DNA from 2 places in the Paenibacillus sp. FSL P2-0121 genome. Region 2 is predicted to be linked to the other one. Evidence: a T-box and tRNA genes for the amino acid it is inferred to sense, from the RefSeq annotation. Region 2 holds a T-box; the other holds one or more tRNA genes.
The links. The T-box of region 2 lies ahead of pheS (phenylalanine--tRNA ligase subunit alpha). A T-box ahead of a tRNA ligase gene usually reads a tRNA of that ligase, here a tRNA-Phe.

Region 1 (7,594 bases), 1.9 Mb from region 2:
GAACGATAGGACTTTTCTAACGTACCATTTACATCCTCTAGTCCAGAGAATACTCTCATCTGTTGCTGAAGGGTTGTTCCCATATGCGGAATTATCTCTTCTCTGGTCAGTGGAGCCAGACCATTGTCCTTCAGCGCGTACATAAATGAGCTAATGATTAGCTCATTCGTATCGACAATCGTTCCATCCAGATCAAAAAGAACGCATTCTATCATAAGTTTTACTGCTCCTTCTTATCTCCATCCGCTGGCTGTCCTTGCTCAGGTTGTGTTCCTTGACGAGTTTTCTGCGGTGTATTTACTGCGCTTTCTGGCACTACAGTATCTGCTTGGATCGGTTTAGTACATACGATAGGGTCAGAATAATGTGCTTTAGGCTCTCCGGTTACTCTGCGAATAACGATCAGCAATATAGCTGCCACAATAATAAGTAGAGAAAGCAGCTGAGAAATACGAATATTACCATAGGCAGGATCCAGATATCCTTGTTCAAAACCTAACCATTCCATCGGACTCCATAAGCCGTTTATAAACGAAGCCAGTCCTGCACTTCCGTTAAAAGCTAAACTGTCAGTACGCACAGCCTCGATGAAGAACCGACCGATGGAATACCATATAAAGTAAGACATGAAGATTTCTCCAGCACGTACAAACTTCTGACGACGGAGAACCATCAATAACGCAATCCCTAGTAAGCTCCAAAGAGATTCATACAGGAAGGTCGGATGATGAAAAGCATCTCCTATGTACATTTGATTAACGATGAAGTCAGGTAAATGCAGTTTATCCCGTAAAAAAGATTCCTCAACTACGCTGCCGTATGCCTCTTGGTTGACAAAGTTTCCCCAGCGGCCAATCATTTGACCCGCCAGTAGTCCAGGTGCACAAATATCAACAATACGCCAAAAAGGGTAACCCTTATAACGGAAATAAATAATTCCGCAAATAATCGCTCCTATTAATGCGCCGTAAATGGCGATGCCGCCATTCCAGATCTTAAAGACGTCTATCAGATTATGCTTATAATCGTCCCATTTAAAAGCTACAAAATAAATCCGTGCCCCTATAATTGCCGAGGGTACACCCAGTAGCAGCATATCCATAAAGAATTCTTGCGGGATTCCGAACCGTTTGCCCTCGCGGATCGCAAGAAATAATCCCGCGAGTGCACCGACCCCTAGTATTAACCCGTACCAGTGTACAGGCAGTGATCCAATTGAGAATACAATAGGATCTATTGCTAATGGGAACATTGTCTCACACTCCTAATCGAGATCGTCCATATCCTCAGATATGGTCGCAGTTAACTTATTCGTAAACTGCAGGGCTGCATTAAAGCCCATTTGCTTCAGGCGATAGTTCATCGCAGCAACCTCAATAATAACGGCAAGGTTACGTCCTGGACGTACAGGAATGGTTACAAGTGGAACATCGGTATCAATAATCCGCGTTGTTTCCTCATCAAGTCCAAGCCGGTCATACTGCTTGTCTTGCTGCCAAGCCTCTAATCTAACGACAAGTGTAATCCGTTTATGATTACGGATAGCACCCGCACCAAAAAGTGTCATTACGTTAATGATACCTACTCCGCGAATTTCCAACAAGTGACGGATCAACTCAGGGGCTGTACCATGCAGCTGGTTATCTGAAGTCTGGCGGATTTCCACGGCATCATCAGCGATCAGTCTATGTCCACGTTTTACAAGTTCAAGGGCTGTCTCACTCTTACCAATACCACTACTACCAGTAATCAGCATACCTACACCATATACATCACAGAGTACACCATGAATCGTTGCTGTAGGGGCTAATCTCCCTTCTAAGAAGCTCGTCAAACGGCTGGAGAAAATAGTCGTAGCCATCGAGCTACGAAGCACAGGAAGTCCCTTTTCATTACTTATATCAATTAACTCCTGTGGCACATCCAAACTACGGGTAATTACGATACAAGGGGTATTGTCATTACAGATTCCACGAAGCCTACTTTTACGTTCAGCTTCAGGCAGCATGGAGAAGAATGCGAGTTCTGTCTTACCTAATAATTGAACACGTTCTTCCGGATAATATTCGAAATAACCAGCAATCTCTAGTCCAGGGCGATTCAGGTCATCGACCGTAATAGGTCGTTTTAGACCTTCCTGGCCGGAAATAACCTCTAATTGAAAATGTTGTACCAATTCAGATACTTTTACTTTCTTAGCCATGTAAATTCGTCCTTTCGTCACCTGCGGTATATGTCCGCTTACTGCGTCCGGTTGACAGCGATCTCATTACAATTCCGGAGGTAATTCTCCTGCTATCTTAATTGATAACGCTTGTGAATGCAATCTTAACGCCTATCCATTACGACCCTAATTAAACAATAAAGCCACCCTTTCGGGTGGCTTTATCAAGAGAGAAAAGATCCTGCGATCTTATCCCAACAGAATGTTAACTTCGGATTCTTTATCGAAGAAGTGAACTTTGTTCATATCGATAGCCAATTTTGGCTTGCTGCCTTCGCGAGTAGTGGAACGTCCATCTACACGAGCGATTACAGTAGATTTACCAAGGCCGCTCAAGTAAAGGAGCATTTCGTGACCAAGGTTTTCAGTTACATCAACCAATGAAGTAAAGATTGTGTTCGGGGAAGCTTCCAAGAATACTGGCTCTTCATGGATATCTTCTGGACGAACGCCCATAATTACTTCTTTGCCAATGTAGCCTTTGCTGCGGATGATTTGAGCTTTTCCGCCTGGTACTTCAACATCAAGGTTCTCAGCGCGGAAACGGATAGAACCGTTTGCTTCGGACAAAGTACCATTGATAAAGTTCATTGTAGGGGATCCGATAAATCCAGCTACGAACAGGTTAGTTGGTTCATTGTACAACTCTTCAGGGGAAGCAGCTTGTTGAATGATACCATCATACATAACTACGATACGGTCACCCATTGTCATAGCTTCTGTTTGGTCATGCGTTACGTAGATACAAGTGGTTTCAAGGCGTTTAACCAGTTTAGTGATTTCAGCGCGCATTTGACCACGAAGTTTAGCATCCAAGTTGGAAAGAGGCTCATCCATCAAGAAGACTTGTGGATCACGTACGATAGCGCGTCCCAAAGCGACACGTTGGCGTTGACCACCGGAAAGTGCTTTTGGTTTACGATCTAGCAAATGCTCGATATCGAGAATTCTAGCAGCTTCACGTACTTTCTTGTCGATTTCATCTTTCTTCACTTTACGAAGTTTCAAACCGAAAGCCATGTTTTGGTATACGCTCATATGCGGATACAGGGCGTAGGATTGGAATACCATCGCGATATCTCGGTCTTTAGGTGCAACGTCGTTGACTACACGATCGCCAATGTACATTTTACCTTCGGAGATTTCTTCCAGACCAGCGATCATACGCAAAGTTGTGGATTTACCGCAACCGGATGGTCCAACCAATACTAGAAATTCCTTATCTTTAATATCAAGATTGATATCCATTACTGTTGCTTTATCTGAACCCGGGTATTTTTTGAAAATATGCTCTAAACGTACGCCTGCCATTGTATTTCCCCCTCGAGTTAATTATTGATTAATTGAAAAATTCTTTTTTCCTTGTACATTTATATTACCCTAGACGGGACACGGTGGCTATTTGTAACGTTCACAAAAAACCTATTTCCTTTTCGTCACTTTATACAAAAGCATAGTAAGCTTCACAATAGCAGCGTCCCCAAAGCTACGCACATCGGCACCCGTCTCCTGTTTTATCTTGTCCAGACGGTATAAAAGCGTGTTGCGATGAATATATAGCTTCTTGGCTGTTTCACTTACATTACAATCCATCTCAAAAAACGTCTCCAGGGTCATCAGCATCTCTTTATCCGATAGTACGGTAGAATAGTCGCCAATCTGTCCAAGTAACTGTTTACGCCGTGCATCAGGAATGCTGTTAACCAAACGTTCCAAATGCAGCTCCCAAGGTAAATGAATATATTCACCCACTTGGAAAATACGTCCGAGTACAATAGTCTCCCTCAGCAAGGCCACGGATCCCGTCAATCCCTTAACAGGAACGATAGCCGGAGCTACAGCCAAATGGAATACACCTACCCATTCGCTGGCTATCAGTTCGTGTAAGCCCATACTGGTCTGAGCCAGAATTTCATCTACACTCTCTTCTTCCTCATCCTTATCATCTCCGCCCGTGAGTAGTTCCTTCCGGGCCAATATTAACCATTCTTTTTCTTGAAGAGGTATAAGCAGAATTTCATTCTCAAAATAGCTGCGCAGCAGCTTCATTAAGGAACGATAAGTGATCTGCGGGCTATGTGCATTCTCACTGCTAAGTAGGAATGGAACCATATCTCCGAATAAACGTCCCTTTAGAGCCATCTCATCGGGTATCTCAGAGTCATTTTTCTCTTGCTCCAGTTCGGTGTTCAACCAGATACCCAGCTGCCGAGCCTCCGCTTCCCCTTCTTCTCTAACCCCAGTAGCTTTTAGTGCAATTGCAAAGTTTCGAACTGCATAATTCACTAATTGTATTTCCAAAGAGTTAAGTCCATCCAATTCCACCCAGACAGCGGTTACACGTCCATCAGTCTCATATAATGGTGCCCAAAGATGACCTTCATGGATTACCGGCTGTTCTTGTGCTTCCAATCCCAGGCTAAAAAGAGAAGCTGAATGTTGCCTCCCTAACTGCTTGATTCCGGTTTTCTTTCCGGTGAGCTGCTCTAACTTTTTCCGCAATGTTTCGCTATCCATAGTCACCATACTCCACCACTTTTGCTCTTTTCGCCTATTTTAGCATATTCTCTAATATTATGTTAATCACTACAGCAGCGCGCTACTATAATACGACATAAAAACACAAAAAAAGCCACCACCCTAAGGTGGTGACTTTCTGTTTGGGATGAGCCATGAAGGACTCGAACCTTCGACACCCTGATTAAAAGTCAGGTGCTCTACCAACTGAGCTAATGGCTCATAAATGGTGGGGGATGATGGATTCGAACCACCGAACACGTACGTGAGCAGATTTACAGTCTGATGCGTTTGGCCACTTCGCTAATCCCCCAAAAAAGGTGGCTCGGGACGGAATCGAACCGCCGACACGAGGATTTTCAGTCCTCTGCTCTACCGACTGAGCTACCGAGCCATAAGATTACATGACAATTAAGCGGAAAAGTCTTACACTTCCCACTCATTTTGTGGAAAAAATGGCGGAACCGACGGGATTCGAACCCGCGGTCTCCTGCGTGACAGGCAGGCATGTTAGGCCAACTACACCACGGTTCCGCATTAATTAAAAATGGTGCCGGCGAGAGGACTTGAACCCCCAACCTACTGATTACAAGTCAGTTGCTCTACCAGTTGAGCTACACCGGCACGGTGTAAAAGCAATTCTAAAAGATGAAAATGGTGGAGGCTGAGGGGATCGAACCCCCGACCCTCTGCTTGTAAGGCAGATGCTCTCCCAGCTGAGCTAAGCCTCCAGGTATTATGGTAGCGGCGAAGGGGATCGAACCCCCGACCTCACGGGTATGAACCGTACGCTCTAGCCAGCTGAGCTACACCGCCACAATAATTAGTATTGCTATGGATTGAAAATGGCGGAGAGAGTGGGATTCGAACCCACGCACCGCTTACGCAGTCTAACCCCTTAGCAGAGGGTCCCCTTATAGCCACTTGGGTATCTCTCCAAACGATATCAGTACCACAGCAATCCAAACAGGAATTTGACTCCCTGAAAACTGAATCCGAAACGAATTTGCATTCTACGTATAGGATAAGCCCTCGACCGATTAGTATTGGTCAGCTCCATGCATTGCTGCACTTCCACCTCCAACCTATCTACCTCGTCGTCTTCAAGGGGTCTTACTAATTGGGAAATCTCATCTTGAGGGGGGCTTCACGCTTAGATGCTTTCAGCGCTTATCCCGTCCGTACGTAGCTACCCAGCCATGCTCCTGGCGGAACAACTGGTGCACCAGCGGTACGTCCATCCCGGTCCTCTCGTACTAAGGACAGCTCCTCTCAAATTTCCTGCGCCCACGACAGATAGGGACCGAACTGTCTCACGACGTTCTGAACCCAGCTCGCGTACCGCTTTAATGGGCGAACAGCCCAACCCTTGGGACCTACTTCAGCCCCAGGATGCGATGAGCCGACATCGAGGTGCCAAACCTCCCCGTCGATGTGGACTCTTGGGGGAGATAAGCCTGTTATCCCCAGGGTAGCTTTTATCCGTTGAGCGATGGCCCTTCCATGCGGTACCACCGGATCACTAAGTCCGACTTTCGTCCCTGCTCGACTTGTAGGTCTCGCAGTCAAGCTCCCTTATGCCTTTGCACTCTGCGAATGATTTCCAACCATTCTGAGGGAACCTTGGAACGCCTCCGTTACTCTTTAGGAGGCGACCGCCCCAGTCAAACTGCCCGCCTGACACGGTCCCCGTACCCGGTAAGGGTACTAGGTTAGAACCTAGATACGATCAGGGTGGTATCCCAACGGCGCCTCCACCGAAGCTTGCGCTCCGATTTCTACGGCTCCCACCTATCCTGTACAGATCGTACCCAAATTCAATATCAAGCTGCAGTAAAGCTCCATGGGGTCTTTCCGTCTTGTCGCGGGTAACCTGCATCTTCACAGGTATTAAAATTTCACCGGATCTCTCGTTGAGACAGCGCCCAAGTCGTTACGCCATTCGTGCGGGTCAGAATTTACCTGACAAGGAATTTCGCTACCTTAGGACCGTTATAGTTACGGCCGCCGTTTACTGGGGCTTCGGTTCATAGCTTCGGGTTACCCCTAACCACTCCCCTTAACCTTCCAGCACCGGGCAGGCGTCAGCCCGTATACTTCGCCTTGCGGCTTCGCACAGACCTGTGTTTTTGCTAAACAGTCGCTTGGGCCTTTTCACTGCGGCCCCCTCGTGCTATTCACACTACCGGGGCACCCCTTCTCCCGAAGTTACGGGGTCATTTTGCCGAGTTCCTTAACGAGAGTTCTTCCGCGCGCCTTAGAATTCTCTTCTCGCCTACCTGTGTCGGTTTGCGGTACGGGCACCTTCTCCTGGCTAGAGGCTTTTCTTGGCAGTGTGAGATCATGACCTTCGCTACTATAATTTTCGCTCCCCATCACAGCCCAGCCTTATCGATGTGCGGATTTGCCTACACATCAGCCTCACTGCTTAGACGGACATCCATCAGTCCGCGTCACTACCCTCCTGCGTCACCCCATCGCTCATAGCGGATTACGGTGGTACAGTAATTTCAAACTGTTGTCCTTCGACTACGCCTTTCGGCCTCGCCTTAGGTCCCGACTTACCCTGAGCGGACGAGCCTTCCTCAGGAAACCTTGGGCTTTCGGCGGATCAGATTCTCACTGATCTTTTCGTTACTCATACCGGCATTCTCACTTGTGTAGTGTCCAGCGCTCTTTTCAGTACACCTTCAACCCCTACACAACGCTCCCCTACCCCAGATACATACGTATCTAGCCATAGCTTCGGTGGTGTGTTTAGCCCCGTTACATTTTCGGCGCAGAGTCACTCGACCAGTGAGCTATTACGCACTCTTTCAATGGTGGCTGCTTCTAAGCCAACATCCTGGTTGT
Region 2 (7,594 bases):
CTACTTTCTTAATTCTGCACCAAAAGTTTGTTGAAGAGATGCTAATACCTTCTCATGCACCTCTCCTACTTCCTCATCAGTCAGTGTATGTTCACTATGACGATACAGCAGTGAGATCGCGATGCTCTTCTTTCCATTCTCCAGCTTACCACCAGTATAAACGTCAAATACCTGTACGGACTGGAGCAAAGAACCTCCGTTATCGCGGATGGAAGCTAGCAGATCGCCCGCTGGTACAGCGGAATCCACGACCACAGCAATATCCCGCTCCATTCCTGGGAAACGCGGAAGCTCATTATATTGCAAACGGCTTTGCGCACTTTCATATAACGGCTGCAATAAAATTTCTGCCGCATAAGTATCCACCAGATCCAGCTGTCTTTGCAGATCCGGATGAATCTGTCCCATCGTTCCGATCTTCACACGACCCTCGTTTCCGAGTAAATATACCGACGCGGAACGCCCAGGATGATATCCTTCTGGACTATCTCCTACATAGACGATTTTATCGGTCAGCCCTAAATGAGCAAATACAGTTTCCAGCGCACCCTTCAAATCAAAGAAGTCCACAGGCTGTGCCGAAACATTCCATTGCTTCACTGTTAAGCTTCCGCTAAGCAGCAGCCCCAGCACCGGCAGTTCGCGTGGCTGACGAGTCAACTGTTCTTCATCCGTGAAGAAGACGTTGCCGATTTCAAACAATGCCAAGTCGCTTTGACGACGATTGGTATTGTAGCTGGCAATATCCAAGAGTTGTGGTAGAAGGCTGGTACGCAGTACGCTGCGTTCTTCACTCATCGGCATAGCCAGCTTCACCGCTACTGCTCCTTCTGATAACTCAGGGAACATTGTGCTTTGTTGCGGCTGGATGAAGGAGTAACCCATCACCTCTTGGTAACCGCCATGTGACAATAGGCGACGCAGTTCACGACGGAGCGCTTGCTTGTGAGTTAGTGCTCCTGGCGTTGTAATTCCTTCAATTAGAGTCGTTGGAATATTGTCATACCCGTACAGGCGGGCAATTTCTTCAATAAGATCAACATCATAGCTGATATCGCCACGTCTGGTTGGGACTTGAACTTCAATCAGCCCTTGTGCGGTATCTCCACATTTGAAATGTAGACGGCCAAACAATGTCTTCACTTCCAACAAGGACAAATCCGTTCCCAGATAACGATTCAGTTTCTCTAAGGACAAGGTGAGAACCTTCTCTTGAACAGCGTCAGTTCCTGCTTGCACGATGCCTTCATGGACCGATCCGCCAGCATAACGTGCAATCAGTACGGCTGCACGGTTCAATGCAGGAATAACTGCACTTGGATCCACTTCCTTCTCGAAACGAAGGGAGGCTTCCGAGCGAAGTCCCAATTGACGCGAGGTTTTACGAATCGTTCCTCCATCAAACTTAGCAGATTCCAGAACAAGGTTTACCGTCTCAGCAGTAACCTCTGTATCCCGTCCACCCATTACTCCGGCCAGACCTACAGCTTTTACTCCATCAGCGATAACGAGCATTTGCGGCTCTAGCTTACGCTCTTGACCGTCAAGTGTAACCAAAACTTCACCTTCATGGGCAAGACGAACGCCGAGTTCTCCACCTTGTACTTTATCTGCATCAAAAGCATGCAGCGGCTGTCCATATTCCAGCATCACATAATTGGTAATGTCCACAATATTATTAATTGGACGAACCCCAGCAGCCATCAGACGATTCTGAATCCACAGCGGTGATGGTGCAGGTTTAACACCTGCAATATAACGAACTGCATAATGGCTGCAGTATTCTTCATCTTCAATCTTGACGGAAATGGAATCCGCAGCAGGACCACTGATCTCAATCATTTCGCTTTTTGGATCAGGTAATTTAACTTCACGCCCAAGAATTGCACTTACTTCATAAGCAGCACCAATCATGCTGAGGCAATCTGAACGGTTCGGAGTCAGATCGAATTCCAGAATCTCGTCATCTAAGCCGAGGACCTTGGAAATATCCTGACCAATCTCTGTCCCTTCAGGCAGCACAAGAATACCTTCTTGTTGCTCTTTTGGAAGCAATTTATCATTCAGTCCCAATTCTTTGGCCGAGCAGATCATTCCTTGCGACAGGACACCGCGCAGCTTGGCTTTTTTGATATCCAGTCCTGGCAGCTTAGCGCCAACCATTGCTACAGGTACAGTTTGACCTGCAGCTACATTTTTTGCGCCGCAAACGATTTGTAGCTCCTCATCTTGGCCCACATCCACGATACATACGTTCAGCTTGTCTGCATCAGGATGTTTTTCCTTTGATTTCACATAGCCGGTTACGATGCCGGAAATGCCTTTATTGCGGCGCTCTACGCCGTCAATCTCAATGCCGGCAGCGGTAATCTTCTCCGCTAGCTGTTCGGCGGTTACTCCTTCAATCGATGTATAATCAGCCAACCATCCGGTTGATACTTTCATATCCGCTCACTTCCTTTATGTTTCAGATGTATTTATTTCACTGTCGTTCGCGCTGCTTCCTGTGGGAGAACACTCCAAAGCCATTCTCCGCCACTATCAGCCAGCGCGCCCACAAAAACTAAACGCCCTTGAATTGCTTCACAAAACTCATGTCATTACTATAGAAATGTCGGATGTCATCGATGCCGTATTTAAGCATTGCAATCCGCTCTACACCCATTCCGAAAGCGAAGCCGCTGTACTCAGCAGGATCATAGCCACCCATTTTCAGTACATTTGGATGCACCATACCTGCGCCAAGGATTTCTAACCATCCGCTTTGCTTGCATAGTCTGCAGCCATCGCCGCCACATTTGAAGCAGCTTACATCTACTTCAACACTTGGCTCAGTGAATGGGAAAAAGCTCGGACGAAGACGAATGCCTGTATTCGGTCCAAACATCTCCTGCACAAATTGTTGCAGGGTGCCCTTCAGATCACTCATTCGAATGTTACTTCCAATGACCAAACCTTCGATTTGGTGGAACTGGAAGGAATGCGTTGCATCATCATCATCACGGCGGAATACTTTACCCGGGCAGATGATTTTTACCGGAGCTTCACCGTTCATAGCCTGCATAGTACGAATCTGTACCGGCGAGGTTTGTGTGCGCATTAACAGGTCATCCGTTAAATAGAAAGAATCCTGCATATCACGTGCCGGGTGATTCTTAGGCAGATTTAGAGCTTCAAAGTTATAATAATCGGTCTCTACTTCCGGACCTTCAGCTACACGGTAGCCCATGCCGATAAAAATATCCTCAATCTCCTGTACGACTCTGCTAAGCGGGTGAATGCCCCCTTGCTGCATACGGCGACCCGGTAAGGTTACGTCTACTTTTTCAGCCTGCAGACGTTGCTGGGTTTCCTGCTCTTGAAAAGCCTCCTGCTTCGCGCCGATAATCTCCTCAATAGCACTGCGAACCTGATTCGCTACTTGCCCGATTACCGGACGTTCCTCAGCACTAAGTCCTCCCATACCGCGCAGAACCTCTGTAAGCTCACCTTTTTTACCGAGATACTTCACTCTTAGATCATTTAGTACCTGCGGATCCATAACCTCCTGCAGCTTAGCCAGCGCTTCAACCTTCAATGCTTCCAACTTCTCTTTCATGGCCGTGTACAGCCCCCTTCAATCATTGTCTAGTTCAACAAAAAAAGGCCTTTTCTCCCGGTAAGGGACGAAAAGACCGTGGTACCACCCTTGTTAGACAAGCTGATCTGTTCCCCTTAAGAGCTTCATTCCCTCTTTTGGCTGGACAGATACCTATCTCACTTTATACAGAAATAACGGTCTGTGACCGGTATCCCCTACCCTTCCCTATTAGATAGCTTAAGGAATTCAGGGAACTGCTCCGGAGTGAACTTCGACAGCTCTGCTTCTTAGAAACGCTCTCAATCCGCGGCGTCTCCTCCCTGTAAGTCAGGCACTGTGTACTCTTCTCCATCACTGCATTTCACAATTCATGCTAATTGTCAGGTATCTCTTTACTACAAGAGATATGTCTCTTTATTATATGCAAAATCTGTCGTTTTGACAAGCTGGACAAAATTAGGCTAATTTTTATCTTCTTTTAAGCTGGCTTTAAGCTTCAGAGCCATTTTTCCAACTTTTTTTCAGCTAACATTCAGCGGAGCTTGATAATTTCCATTACTAGGAAGGCTTGCTTATCCACTCGGGTGCACCTTCGCAGACTATTAACTATCCTATTGGGAGGAAATCAAATGCATGTACGGAGAATAAAAGTAGCCGCGGTGCTGCTAAGCACAGCTGTACTTAGCCAATCTGCAGCGTATGGTGCTCATACCGCTTGGGCCGGGACTACATCCACCAAAATAGCAACAACAGCTTCCGTATCCGCTCTGGATAAACTAGGCTCCATAGCCTTGAAGACTAACATCAGCGCAAAGCTGACGGATGTCAGCTTATTAACTCAGGATGGCGGAAATATTCTTACATACACACTCAGCTACTCTAATGGAAGCAACGCTAGCCTCAATCTGGTGGACTTTTTCTCCAAAGTAACTACTAGCGGCGGTACAGTTATTCAAGGAAGCCCTATTACCAGCAGTGCAACCATCAAATCCATTGCCGCGAAAAGCAGTCAATCTATCACCTACTATGTAAACATCGGCAAATCCACCTCTTTAAACGGGGTCAAAATTTCATTGTACGGATGGGACTTCAACACCACCGATTATCAAAAAAAGCTAGGGAACTTCACCGTACCAACAGGATATTCACAAGCTGTCGCCAGAGGGCAGAGTAAAAAGATCACCCTAAACAATCTCCCTGTAACCACCAAGGCAGAGAGCCTGCAAATTTATAAATATAACGGTAAGGTCTATGCCAAGGTTGGCGTTAGCTTCACTAATCAAGGAACCAAGGTACTCAGTGATACTGGACTTAAAGGATACCTCGCTTCCGCTGGAGGATCTGTATTTGAACTCGCACTTGATGACACCAGCACCAGCTATAAAGTACAGCCTCAGGAAAAGAAGACGATCTACTATTTGACGGAAATCCCTTCTTATATGAAGACAGACAACATGGCGCTGCAATTTGCCGGAGAAGATGCCTCATTAAAAATAGCGTTGCCGGTTGTCGCCTACAATCTCCCCGCTGCAACAACACCGGATCTTGTCGTAGCCAGCAATGTCACGAAGAAGCTTACAATCAGCAATAATACAGTCGAAACACAGTTGAAAACGGCTAACGTCTATGCTGACAATGGCAACGCAAAGTGGACACTACAGTTCCGCATCAAAAATAGCGGCAACAAAGCGGTGAATGTGCCTGCCTATGAACTTGCTATTAAAGCCGCTGAAGGGTATAGCTTTCCGGTGGATACGAAGGATTTTGCCAGCCTAACATTGAAACCGCTTGAAGAAAAGATTATTGAACTCAGCGCAGATGTACCACTCACACTCAATCAAGGAACATTGCAGCTGCAAATGACTGAGCCGGCTGCTGAAGGCAAGATCATTTTTCCTACCGCCTATTATCAGATCCCTTACACGCTGCAAACTAACAATTGGCAGGACACGGAATACCCCATTGAGAACAGTCACGGTACATTTGTTGTCAAAATTGCAAACATTCAAAGACTCCCTTGGTCCGACAAAGACCAGATCGTAGCTAAAATCAACATCCGCAACACTAAATCAACCTCTGTTCAGCTTCCTGCGCTTACAAGTGTCGTCAAAGCTGGAGAAAGTGACATCAGCAGCACTTCCCAGGTTGTCTCAGAAAGTACGCAAACCATCCTCGGTCCAAATGAATCGGCTGCTGTGTATGTCGTAGCCAATGTTCCTTATAGCTATACTTTCAATCAATTAAAAATCACCCTGCAAGAAACTTCAGGTGAAAGTAAGCTTAACTTCCTTTCTCTAAGTACTACCCAACTGGACAGCCGGGTACAGAGTGTTGCAGCTGAAAATTCTTTCCATCTTGAGCTTGAAGGTAAAAAAGCGGAATTACTTGTACGCCGGACCCTCGTGTACCCAGGTACAGATTCAAATCTCTTGTACACAGAACTAGAAATGAACAGTGAGGAATCGCGTAAATCCGAACAGGCTCAACTCGTAGCCTATTACAAAACACAAGACAATCAATATTATGAAGCCGAAGTCACCCAGTCCAAAACCTCCACCAGTCCTAACGGAAAAAGTCTGGTCACCCTCTGGAGTAAGCTCCCTCTCGGTATAGATCCAGCGAACCTTGTCCTATACATCGGGGAGGGTGTTTCTGAAGGCAAGCTTACCGCTCCTGGCGGTCAATCGACGGGTTATATCAATACGGTATCACTTGGACTGAACCAGCTGGGAGTGGAGCCCAAAGGCAATCTTTTGAACGTGGAAATGTTTCCTTATACCCTATCCGTTACAAATGCAGTCGCCACCGTCACCGCTGGTAAAGATACGCTCAGCACTGCACTAACCTACAACATGTCAGCCAGCACGCTTTATGAATCAGGCACCTACGAGCACAAACTGGTGTTGGAGCTGATTGACCCCTTAGGACAAAGCATGGAAAAAACATTAACACTTGGCACAGATCTACAATTAGGTAACTTCAAGTCGTACACCACAACCTTCACAAGCAGCCTGTACAAAACACTGGGTGGCGGCGCAATCCGGTTGAATCTATACGACGAATTCCAAGGCCATCGAAATCTGCTGGGAACACAAACCTATGTCGTCACTTATCAGGCGGCATCAACGACTTCGAACAGCAACTCTACTTCTGGCACAGATCCAGACACCAGCAATACATCCGGCAATTAATATGATGAGCTATGGAGGATAGAAATGAAGAAGAAAAAAATAGTGTTCTGGACTCTTGGAGTAGTAGTAGTTGTAGCAACAGCAGGAATGCTGGTTTATACATTGTTACCTGATAAGAACAGTCAAGCCGCTGAAGTGCCTGTTAATACAGCTACCGTTACAAAGGGCGATATCGTAGTTAGTGTATCCGGAGCCGGCTCCGTGATTGCTACAGAAACTGGTAAAGTAAAAACGAAGGACAGCGGGACCGCAGCTGAGGTTCTTGTCAAAGAGGGCGATCTCGTGAAAAAAGGCCAGACTTTGATTACCTTTGAAGGCAATGATCTGAGTGACAATCTCAAGCAGGAGCAAACTTCACTTGCCTCGCTTGAGACCGATCTTGAGGACAAGCAGGAGCAATATAAGAAGCTGGCCGTGGCAGGTGCATCAGAAGATGAGCTAGGCAATGCCAAACGTTCGATTGAAAAGGCCAAAACCGACATTTCGGCGCAACAGGAAAAAATAGCTTCTGTCCAAGAAGATATGCTTCCTCCTGATCCGTTAACGGCTCCTATTGATGGAACTGTAACGACAGTTAATATTGCAAGCGGCGAAAAAGCCATGGACGGCTCTGAACTCATCGACATTACCGATTATGCTAATTTAAGTGTAGTTGTGCAGGTGGATGAGCTTGATATTCCTACTGTAAAGCTAGGGATGCCTGCCACTATTTCATTGGATGCTCTGCCTGATACGGAATTCAAGGGAACGGTTACGAAAATAGCTAATGAGGGCACCGCCTCAAACGGTGTTTCCCTCTTCGATGTTACCATAGGTCTAACAA

Region 1: it encodes a tRNA-Phe, which carries the amino acid that the T-box ahead of pheS (phenylalanine--tRNA ligase subunit alpha) is inferred to sense. The anticodon was not compared.

What each region holds. Positions count from the first base shown of each region.
Region 1 covers NZ_CP150245.1:143,610-151,203, reverse strand. Annotated here, with positions in the region: gene ppaX (pyrophosphatase PpaX) at 1-215, opposite strand, end outside; gene lgt (prolipoprotein diacylglyceryl transferase) at 221-1,252, opposite strand; gene hprK (HPr(Ser) kinase/phosphatase) at 1,265-2,203, opposite strand; gene ugpC (sn-glycerol-3-phosphate ABC transporter ATP-binding protein UgpC) at 2,414-3,535, opposite strand; gene MKY54_RS00730 (helix-turn-helix domain-containing protein) at 3,647-4,741, opposite strand; tRNA gene MKY54_RS00725 (tRNA-Lys) at 4,891-4,963, opposite strand; tRNA gene MKY54_RS00720 (tRNA-Tyr) at 4,969-5,054, opposite strand; tRNA gene MKY54_RS00715 (tRNA-Phe) at 5,063-5,135, opposite strand; tRNA gene MKY54_RS00710 (tRNA-Asp) at 5,198-5,275, opposite strand; tRNA gene MKY54_RS00705 (tRNA-Thr) at 5,290-5,365, opposite strand; tRNA gene MKY54_RS00700 (tRNA-Val) at 5,397-5,472, opposite strand; tRNA gene MKY54_RS00695 (tRNA-Met) at 5,481-5,557, opposite strand; tRNA gene MKY54_RS00690 (tRNA-Ser) at 5,588-5,679, opposite strand; rRNA gene MKY54_RS00685 (23S ribosomal RNA) at 5,762-7,594, opposite strand, start outside.
Region 2 covers NZ_CP150245.1:1,997,099-2,004,692, reverse strand. Annotated here, with positions in the region: gene pheT (phenylalanine--tRNA ligase subunit beta) at 1-2,445, opposite strand; gene pheS (phenylalanine--tRNA ligase subunit alpha) at 2,564-3,598, opposite strand; T-box leader at 3,659-3,944, opposite strand; gene MKY54_RS08725 (hypothetical protein) at 4,210-6,771, shown strand; gene MKY54_RS08720 (efflux RND transporter periplasmic adaptor subunit) at 6,796-7,594, shown strand, end outside.